DNA from 4 places in the Streptomyces sp. NPDC048514 genome. Region 3 is predicted to be linked to each of the others. Evidence: riboswitches for the same ligand, from Rfam matches in the RefSeq annotation. Region 3 holds a riboswitch; each other region holds the start of a gene.
The links. Region 3 has a riboswitch for thiamine pyrophosphate ahead of thiO (glycine oxidase ThiO). Riboswitches for the same ligand answer to the same signal wherever they lie in the genome.
Positions count from the first base shown of each region.

Region 1: it holds a riboswitch for thiamine pyrophosphate, as region 3 does, so the genes downstream of both, thiC (phosphomethylpyrimidine synthase ThiC) here and thiO (glycine oxidase ThiO) in region 3, are expected to answer to the same signal.
Region 2: it holds a riboswitch for thiamine pyrophosphate, as region 3 does, so the genes downstream of both, ACGFT2_RS07695 (purine-cytosine permease family protein) here and thiO (glycine oxidase ThiO) in region 3, are expected to answer to the same signal.
Region 4: it holds a riboswitch for thiamine pyrophosphate, as region 3 does, so the genes downstream of both, ACGFT2_RS16050 (thiamine ABC transporter substrate binding subunit) here and thiO (glycine oxidase ThiO) in region 3, are expected to answer to the same signal.

Region 1 is NZ_JBICWT010000011.1:205,115-207,307, forward strand. Features, by position in the region: gene ACGFT2_RS25035 (YibE/F family protein) at 1-711, opposite strand, end outside; TPP riboswitch at 783-960, shown strand; gene thiC (phosphomethylpyrimidine synthase ThiC) at 953-2,193, shown strand, end outside.
Region 2 is NZ_JBICWT010000003.1:381,376-383,568, forward strand. Features, by position in the region: gene ACGFT2_RS07685 (PaaI family thioesterase) at 1-352, opposite strand, end outside; gene ACGFT2_RS07690 (winged helix-turn-helix transcriptional regulator) at 451-921, shown strand; TPP riboswitch at 1,151-1,244, shown strand; gene ACGFT2_RS07695 (purine-cytosine permease family protein) at 1,234-2,193, shown strand, end outside.
Region 3 is NZ_JBICWT010000017.1:157,689-159,881, reverse strand. Features, by position in the region: gene thiS (sulfur carrier protein ThiS) at 1-32, opposite strand, end outside; gene thiO (glycine oxidase ThiO) at 29-1,189, opposite strand; TPP riboswitch at 1,187-1,298, opposite strand; gene ACGFT2_RS32635 (hypothetical protein) at 1,351-1,701, shown strand; gene ACGFT2_RS32630 (NAD(P)/FAD-dependent oxidoreductase) at 1,734-2,193, shown strand, end outside.
Region 4 is NZ_JBICWT010000006.1:347,861-350,053, forward strand. Features, by position in the region: gene rlmN (23S rRNA (adenine(2503)-C(2))-methyltransferase RlmN) at 1-1,030, shown strand, start outside; TPP riboswitch at 1,054-1,161, shown strand; gene ACGFT2_RS16050 (thiamine ABC transporter substrate binding subunit) at 1,244-2,193, shown strand, end outside.

The DNA of each region.
Region 1 (2,193 bases), on a different contig from region 3:
CAGGATCGCGGGCAGGATGAACAGCGTGAGCACGAGGAAGCTCACGGCCAGCGCCACGAGCGCCATGAGACCACGGAGCCTGCCGACCACGACGACAGCGAGCGCGAAGATCCCCGCGAGCAGTGCCATGGGGAACTTCCGGTTCACATCGGTCACCGAGTACTGCAGGTCCCTGGGCGCCGAGGGTTCGTAGGCGACGACGACCTTCTCGCCCTGGCGCAACTGCCGGGTCTGGTCCGGCTGCACGATCTCGGTGAACGTGCGCCCCTTGTCCTTGCCGGTGCTCACCTGGATGGTCGCCTTCTTGCAGGTGCCCCCCGCTTTCTGCGCGGCCGGACCGTCCTGGGCGGTGGAGGTGTCGCCGGCCGGAGTCCCGCCGGACGCGTTCACCGGCTTGCAGCTCACGTCCACGACCCTGGTGACCGTGGCCTGCTGGGTCTGCCGGTCGAAGCCGACGCCGGTGCGCTTGTGCGACGGGGCTCCCCCGGGCCAGAGCACCACGAGACCGACCAGGACCGCGGCGGTGAACGGGATCAGGATCGCCGCGATGACCTTGCGCAGGTGCTTGGAGACGGGCGCAGCGGGACCGTGGTTGTGGCTGTGGCTGTGGCTGTGCCCGCCGTGTTCGTCGCCCGGGCCGCCGACCGGCCCCGAGGCGTCTGGGCGGCGCGGCTCGGGCGGCTGGTGCGGGTACTGCTCCGTCCTGGTCACCGCCCGATCATCGCAAGAACGACGGGGGCCCACTGTTCACCGCACCGCAAATGACGCTAGCGTGGAGGCACCTTTGCACACGCGGGAGCTCGGAGCACCGGGCTGAGAGGGCGCTGACCTCCGTATACGCGATGTTTCACGTGGAACGAGCCATGTTCCGCGGAAAACGTCGGCAGACGGAAGCCGCTGCGTCGACCGCCGAACCTGTTACCGGGTAATGCCGGCGTAGGGAGTAGGTCTCATGACCAACAAGGACGTAAGCACGCCTGCCTCCGTTCAGGACGACACGCTCCAGGAGGCCGGGAAGTCCATCGGCTGGCACAAGGCGTACGTCGGGGGTTCGCGCCCCGACCTACGCGTGCCGGTCCGTCAGGTGCACCTCACCAACGGGCAGTCGGTCACGCTGTACGACACCTCGGGCCCGTACACCGATCCACTCGTCGACACCGACGTCCGCCGGGGTCTGCCGCCGGTACGGGAGAACTGGATCATCGCCCGCGGCGACACCGAGGACTATGCGGGCCGCCCCGTCCGTCCCGAGGACGACGGGATCAAGCACACCGCGCCGCGTGGCGGGCTGCGCAACCTCGACGCGGTCTTCCCGGGGCGCCCGCGCCAGCCACGCCGGGGCCGCGGCGGCGAGGCGGTGACGCAACTCGCCTACGCGCTCCGGGGCGACATCACGCCCGAGATGGAGTACGTGGCCATCCGGGAGAACGTGTCCCCGGAAGTGGTCCGCGAGGAGATCGCGGCGGGCCGAGCCGTGCTGCCGGCCAACGTCAACCACCCGGAGATCGAGCCGATGATCATCGGCAAGCGGTTCCTGGTGAAGGTGAACGCCAACATCGGCAACTCGGCCGTGACCTCCTCCATCGAGGAGGAGGTGGAGAAGATGACCTGGGCGACCCGCTGGGGTGCCGACACGGTCATGGATCTCTCCACCGGCCGCAACATCCACACCACCCGTGAGTGGGTGCTGCGCAACTCCCCCGTGCCCATCGGCACCGTGCCGCTCTACCAGGCCCTGGAGAAGGTCGACGGCCGGGCCGAGGAACTGACCTGGGAGATCTACAAGGACACCGTCATCGAACAGGCCGAGCAGGGCGTGGACTACATGACCGTCCATGCCGGCGTGCGCCTGGCCTATGTACCGCTGACGGCCAACCGCAAGACCGGCATCGTCTCGCGCGGCGGCTCGATCATGGCCGCATGGTGCCTGGCGCACCACAAGGAATCGTTCCTGTATGAGAACTTCGCCGAGCTGTGCGAGATCCTCGCCGCCTACGACGTCACGTACTCGCTGGGGGACGGCCTCAGGCCGGGCTCGATCGCGGACGCCAACGACGAGGCGCAGTTCGCGGAGTTGCGCACGCTCGGGGAACTCAACCGGATCGCCAGGCGTTTCAAAGTACAGACCATGATCGAGGGCCCGGGACATGTCCCGATGCACAAGATCAAGGAGAACATCGACCTTCAGCAGGA
Region 2 (2,193 bases), on a different contig from region 3:
TGTCGAGGGTGACCGGGCGCAGGAACTTCACGGCGAGGTCGAGCGAGGTGTAGCCCATTCCGGCCGGCAGTGTGGACTGCACCGCGCAGCCGGCCGCCGAATCGAGCAGGGTCGCGTAGACGCCGCCGTGCACGCTGCCGATGGGGTTGTAGTGCTCCTCGCCCGGCACCAGGCTGAAGACCGCGCGTCCGTGCGCCACCTCTTCGAGACCGAAGCCCAGGGTGGCGCAGACGGGTGGTGCGGGAATGCGGCCGGCGGCGATCTCCCGGAGGAACTCCAGCCCCGAGGCGACGCCGACCGCGGATGCCGAGATCGTGGGGTCCTCCCACTCGTACGTACGCGACCGTCCCATGCGGCTGTGCCTCCTCAGCTGGCTTCAGTCAGCGAAGCTAGCCGTGCCCGACGCTGACTGTCAATGACAAAGCCAGCGTGCTTCTCTACCCTGGCGGCATGAAGTGGCTGGAGATGAGCACCCAGAACTGCACGGTCCAGCGCACCCTCGACCTGGTCGGCGAGAAGTGGACGCTGCTGATCGTGCGTGACGCCTTCAACGGAGTGCGGCGCTTCGACGATTTCCGCCGCCATGTGGGGCTGTCGGAGGCCGTGCTCGCCGACCGGCTCCGCAAGCTGCTGGGCGCCGGCATCCTGCGGACCGTGCCGTACCGGGAGGAGGGCAGCAGGACCCGTCAGGAGTACCGCCTCACCCGCAAGGGCCGGGACCTGTGGCCCGTTCTCGTGGCGCTGCGGCAGTGGGGCGAGTCGTACGTCGCCGACCCCGAGGGGCCGGTCCTGGACATCCGGCACAGCGACTGCGGGGCGCCCGTCCGGGTCGTGGTCGAGTGCTCGGGCGACCACCGCGAGGCGCTCGCCCCGGCCGACGTCACGGTGCTGCCGGGACCCGGGGCCCGCCCGCTGGCCTGAGTCCACGGCGCACAACGCCCCGCCGGGGCCCGGGGGTCGGCGACCGTGACGCCGCCGGGGGCCGCGGGCACACCGAGCGGACGAGACGCCGCCGTACCACCGTCACCGGCCGGCCGCCGCCGTACCGGCTCCCGGGTCAGGCAGCGTGCGCGGTGCGGGCCGTGCAGCGCCCGCGGCGCTCTTCCCCCCCGGCCCGTGCCGGTGTCCGGGCCAGCTATCCTTGCCGCCGTACCTGGACACGGGGTGCCCCACGAGGGGCTGAGATCACACCCGTCGAACCTGAACCAGTTAGGACTGGCGGAGGGATGTCACATGTCATTGCCGCATGCCCATGACGCGGCGGCGGTCGCCGAGCCGGAGCACGTCTTCGACGGGCGGATGCCGGCGGCTTCCGGTGATCTGCGGATGGAGGCGCGAGGCATAACGCCGGTGCCGGAGGACGCCCGCTACGGCAGCCCCGGGCGGTTGTTCACCGTCTGGTTCGCCCCCAACCTGACCATGACCGGCGTGTTCACCGGCACCGTCGGCGCGGCCCTCGGGCTGGACTTCGCCACCGCGCTCCTCGCCGTGGTGCTCGGCACCGTGCTGGGCGCGATACCCACCGCCTACCTCGGCACCTGGGGCAGTCAGACCGGTGCGGGGCAGCTGCCCCTGGCCCAACTGGCCTTCGGCCGGGGCGTCACCCTGCCGGGCACGCTGCAGTGGCTGTCGTCCATCGCCTGGGACGCGCTGATCGGCCTGTTCGGCGGGGACGCGCTGGCCCAACTGTGCGGCCTGCCCTTCTGGGTGGGCGTCCTGCTGATGATGGCGGCACAAGGGGTGCTCGGGGTGCTCGGGTACGAGGCGATCCACCGGCTGCAGACGGTGATGACCTTCGCGCTCGCCGCGTCGTTCGCGGCCTTGGCGGTGAAGCTCCTGAAGGGCGCCCAGCCCGCGACGGCGGCGACGGTGCACGGCGCCGACCGGGCCGGTGCGTTCGTGCTGACCTGCACCGTCGCGCTGAGCCTCGCCCTGTCCTGGGCCCCGTACGCCAGCGACTTCAGCCGTTATCTGCCCCGGTCCGCGTCCCGTCCGCGCATGTTCTGGTACACCCTGCTCGGCGTCGCCGTGTCCTTCGTCGCGGTGCAGGCGCTGGGCCTGTGGGGTGCCGCGCGGTTCACCGACCAGACCGCCCGTGGCGTCGACGACCTGCTCGGCGGCGGCGCACTCGGCGCGTTCGGGCTGCTCGCCGTCGCTCTCGCGGCCCTGTGCAGCAACGCCATGAACGACTAC
Region 3 (2,193 bases):
CCGTTCACGGAGATGGTGACGGAGGGGGTCATACGGGCTGCTCCGAGAGGACGGCGCCGAATCGCTTCGGCGTGAACGGGCGGGCTTCTTCGGGGAGATCACCGGTGACCAGCGCGTGCGCCATGACGTCCCCCGTGACCGGCGTGAGCAGCACCCCGTTGCGGTAGTGCCCGGTGGCCAGCAGCAGGCCGTCCAGGCCGGACGGCCCGAGCAGCGGCGCGTTGTCCGGGGAGCCGGGCCGCAGTCCGGCGCGGGTCTCGGTGAGCGGCAGCTCGGTGATGCCCGGCACCAGCTCGTGGGCGTCGCGCAGCAGCTCGTACACACCGCCGGCCGTGACCGTCGTGTCCCAGCCCAGCTCCTCGCTGGTGGCACCGACGACCAGCTCGCCGTTCTCGCGAGGCACCAGATAGACATGGCTGCCGCGGACCACGGCCCGCACGGTGCGGCTCAGGAAGGGCGCGAACCGGGCGGGCACGGTCAGCCGCAGCACCTGCCCCTTCACCGGCCGCACCGGCGGCAGCAGCGCCTCCGGCACCCCCGCGAGCCGTCCGCTCAGGCTCCCCGCGGCGAGTACCACCCGGTCCGCGCGCAGCCCGGTGCCGTCCGTCGTGGTGACACCGGCGGCCCGGTCCCGCACCACGTCGAGCCGCTCGGCCCAGTCCCGGTGGAAGACCACCCCGGCCCGCTCGCACGCGGTCACCAGGGCCGCCGTGAGTCGCCGCGGATCGATCTGGTGGTCACCGTCGACCCGCAGGCCACCCCGCACCCCCGGCGCCAGCATCGGCTCCAGGCGCCGGCACTCCCGCCCCGTCAGCCACTCCGCCGCGAGGCCGGAGCGCTGCTGGAGCGCGTGCAGTTCCCGCAGGTGGGCGCGGTCGTCGGCGTCGAGCGCGACCGCGAGGGTGCCGCAGCGGCGGTAGCCGAGGTCGTGGCCGGTGAGGTCGGCCAGCTCGGCGGCGAAGTCCGGATAGCGGCGGGCCGACTCCAGATTCAGGGCGAGCAGCCGCTCCTCGCCGTAGTGCAGCTCGGTGACCGCGGCCAGCATCCCGGCCGCGACCTGGGCGGCCCCGCCGCCGGGCGCGGGGTCGACCACGGCCGTGGCGAGCCCCCGCTGCGCCGCACGCCAGGCCGTGACCAGGCCGATGATTCCGCCCCCGATGACGAGGACGTCGGACGTACGTGAGGACATGGGCGTCCAGCCCCTCCCTTCGCCGGCATGACCCGGATCAGGTTCGTACGGTCGGAGGCCGCCAGCCTCCCTCTCAGCCCGGTGCGTCCGGGCTCCCGCGAGTGCTTGTACCGTGGCCAGCCTAGCCCGCAGCGCTCGTCACACGTAAGGGAGCCCCGGTCATGGCCCGCTCGCTCGACGGACTGATCCTCGCCCCGGTCGCGGATCAGGCCCCAGGTCAGGTGGGTACGCGTACCCGGTTCTCGTACCACGAGGAGGCCGGCGCGATCTGGGCCGACTACGCGGGCGGCGACGTCGCGCGCGGGCATCTGGTCGGCACGCGCGAGGGCGACCGGCTGGACTTCCGTTACGTGCAGCTCAAGACGGACGGGACGACGTCCTCGGGGCACTGCGTGTCGAGGGTGACCGAGCTGCCCGACGGCCGCGTGCGGCTGGAGGAGACCTGGGAGTGGGAGTCGCAGACCGGTGCCGGTACGAGTGTTGTGGAGCAGGTCACCGAGCACGCCCACTGACTGACGCGCCGTCACGTGTCTAAGGTGACCGGGTGAGCGAGCAGACAGCGCAAGAGAGCCCGGCAGAGGAGCGGCGCGTGGTCGTCGTGGGCGCGGGCATGGCCGGGGTGCAGACCGCGGTCGCCCTGCGGGACCAGGGCTTCACGGGCACCGTGACCGTCATCGGCGCGGAGCCGCACCAGCCCTACGACCGGCCGCCGCTGTCGAAGGCCGTCCTGCTCGGCAAGGCCGAGGGCTCCGCCTTCGACGTGGACTTCGAGGCACTCGGCGTCGAGCTGCGGCTCGGCTGCGAGGTGCTGGGCGTGCGCCCCGCCGAGCACGAGCTGGACACCGAGGCGGGCCCGGTGCCCTACGACGTCCTGGTCCTCGCCACCGGCGCCGAGCCGATCACCCTGCCGGGCACCGAGGGCGTGCCCGGCGTGCACCTGCTGCGCACCCTGGACGACGCCGAGCGGCTGCGGCCCGTGCTCGAGCGGCAGCACGACATCGTGG
Region 4 (2,193 bases), on a different contig from region 3:
GCCCACCGAGCGCAAGGACGCGGTGGCCGAGATCGGTGAGAAGCCGTTCCGCGCCAAGCAGCTCTCGCAGCACTACTTCGCGCGGTACGCGCACGACCCCGAGCAGTGGACCGACATCCCCGCCGGGGCGCGCGGCAGGCTGCAGGAAGCGCTGCTGCCGGAGCTGATGACCGTCGTCCGGCATCTGTCGACCGACCAGGGGACCACGCGCAAGACGTTGTGGCGGCTGTTCGACGGCACCCTCGTCGAGTCCGTCCTGATGCGGTACCCGGACCGGGTCACCATGTGCATCAGCTCGCAGGCCGGATGCGGCATGAACTGCCCGTTCTGCGCGACCGGGCAGGCGGGCCTGGACCGGAACCTGTCCGCCGCCGAGATCGTCCACCAGATCGTCGACGGGATGCGGGCGCTGCGCGACGGGGAGGTGCCCGGAGGACCGGCGCGCCTGTCCAACATCGTCTTCATGGGGATGGGCGAGCCGCTCGCCAACTACAAGCGGGTCGTCACCGCCATCCGGGCGCTCACCGACCCCGCCCCGGACGGGCTCGGGCTCTCGCAGCGCGGGATCACCGTCTCGACCGTCGGTCTGGTGCCGGCCATCCACCGGTTCTCCGACGAGGGCTTCAAGTGCCGGCTCGCGATCTCCCTGCACGCCCCCGACGACGAACTGCGCGACACCCTCGTCCCCGTGAACACGCGGTGGAAGGTGCGCGAGGTGCTGGACGCCGGATTCGAGTACAGCGAGAAGTCCGGTCGCCGGCTGTCCATCGAGTACGCCCTGATCCGGGACATCAACGACCAGGCCTGGCGCGGTGACCGGCTCGGCCGGCTGCTCCGGGGCAAGCCGGTGCACGTCAACCTCATCCCGCTCAACCCGACGCCGGGGTCCAAGTGGACCGCGTCGCGGCCCGAGGACGAGAAGGCCTTCGTCGAGGCCATCGCCGCGCACGGGGTGCCCGTCACCGTCCGGGACACCCGGGGTCAGGAGATCGACGGGGCGTGTGGTCAGCTCGCCGCCACCGAACGGTAATCTGACGGCGTCCACATATCTTCATATTCCGACAGGGGAGCGCCACAGCGCTGAGAGTGCGGCAATCGGGCCGCAGACCCTCTGAACCTCGCCCAGGTCATTCTGGGTAGGGAGTTCGGTCAGCACTCAAGCTGTTGCGCCCTGCCCGGGAGCCCTCGTGGAGTCCGGGCGGGGCCGCGTCTCTTCCTGGCCAACCCCCAGGAGGACATACCAGTGCACCACAAGACCCTCAAGGCCGTGGCCGCCGGGCTCGGCCTGCTCGCCCTGCCCGTTCTGACCGGGTGCGGCTCCACCGGCGGGAAGTCGTCCGCCGACGCCAAGACCGTGACCCTGGTCAGTCACAACTCGTGGTCCGTCTCCAAGAACGTGCTCGCGGACTTCGAGAAGCGGTCCGGCTACCACGTCCGGGTCCTCGAGGACGGCGACGCCGGGCAGGCGGTGAACAAGGCCATCCTGACCAAGGACAACCCGCAGGGCGACGTCTTCTTCGGCGTCGACAACACCCTCCTCTCGCGCGCCCTCGACAACGGCCTCTTCCAGCCGTACACCGCCAAGGGCCTCGACCGGGTGGGCGCCGCCTACCAGCTCGACAAGGACAAGCACCGGGTCACGCCCGTCGACTACGGCGACATCTGCGTCAACTACGACAAGGCCTGGTTCGCCGAGCACAGGCTGACGCCGCCGCAGTCCTTCGCCGACCTGGCCGAGCCGCGGTACAAGAACCTCCTCGTCACCGAGAACACGGCCACCTCCTCGCCGGGCCTCGGCTTCCTGCTCGGCAGCGCCGCGAGCTACGGCGACAAGGGCTGGCCGGACTACTGGAAGAAGCTGAAGGCCAACGGCGTCAAGGTCGTCGACGGCTGGGACCAGGCCTACTACCAGGAGTTCTCCGGCTCCTCCCAGGGCAGGAAGGCCGGCGGCGACCGGCCGCTCGTGGTGTCGTACGCCTCCTCCCCGCCCGCCGAGGTCATCTACGCCAAGAAGCGGCCCGGCACCGCCCCGACCGGCGTGGCGACCGGCACCTGCTTCCGGCAGACCGAGTTCGCCGGGGTGCTCGGCAACGCCGCGAACCCCAAGGGCGCCAAGGCGTTCGTAGACTTCCTGGTCTCCAAGGAGTTCCAGCAGGACATGCCGCTGAACATGTACGTCTACCCGGTGGTGCG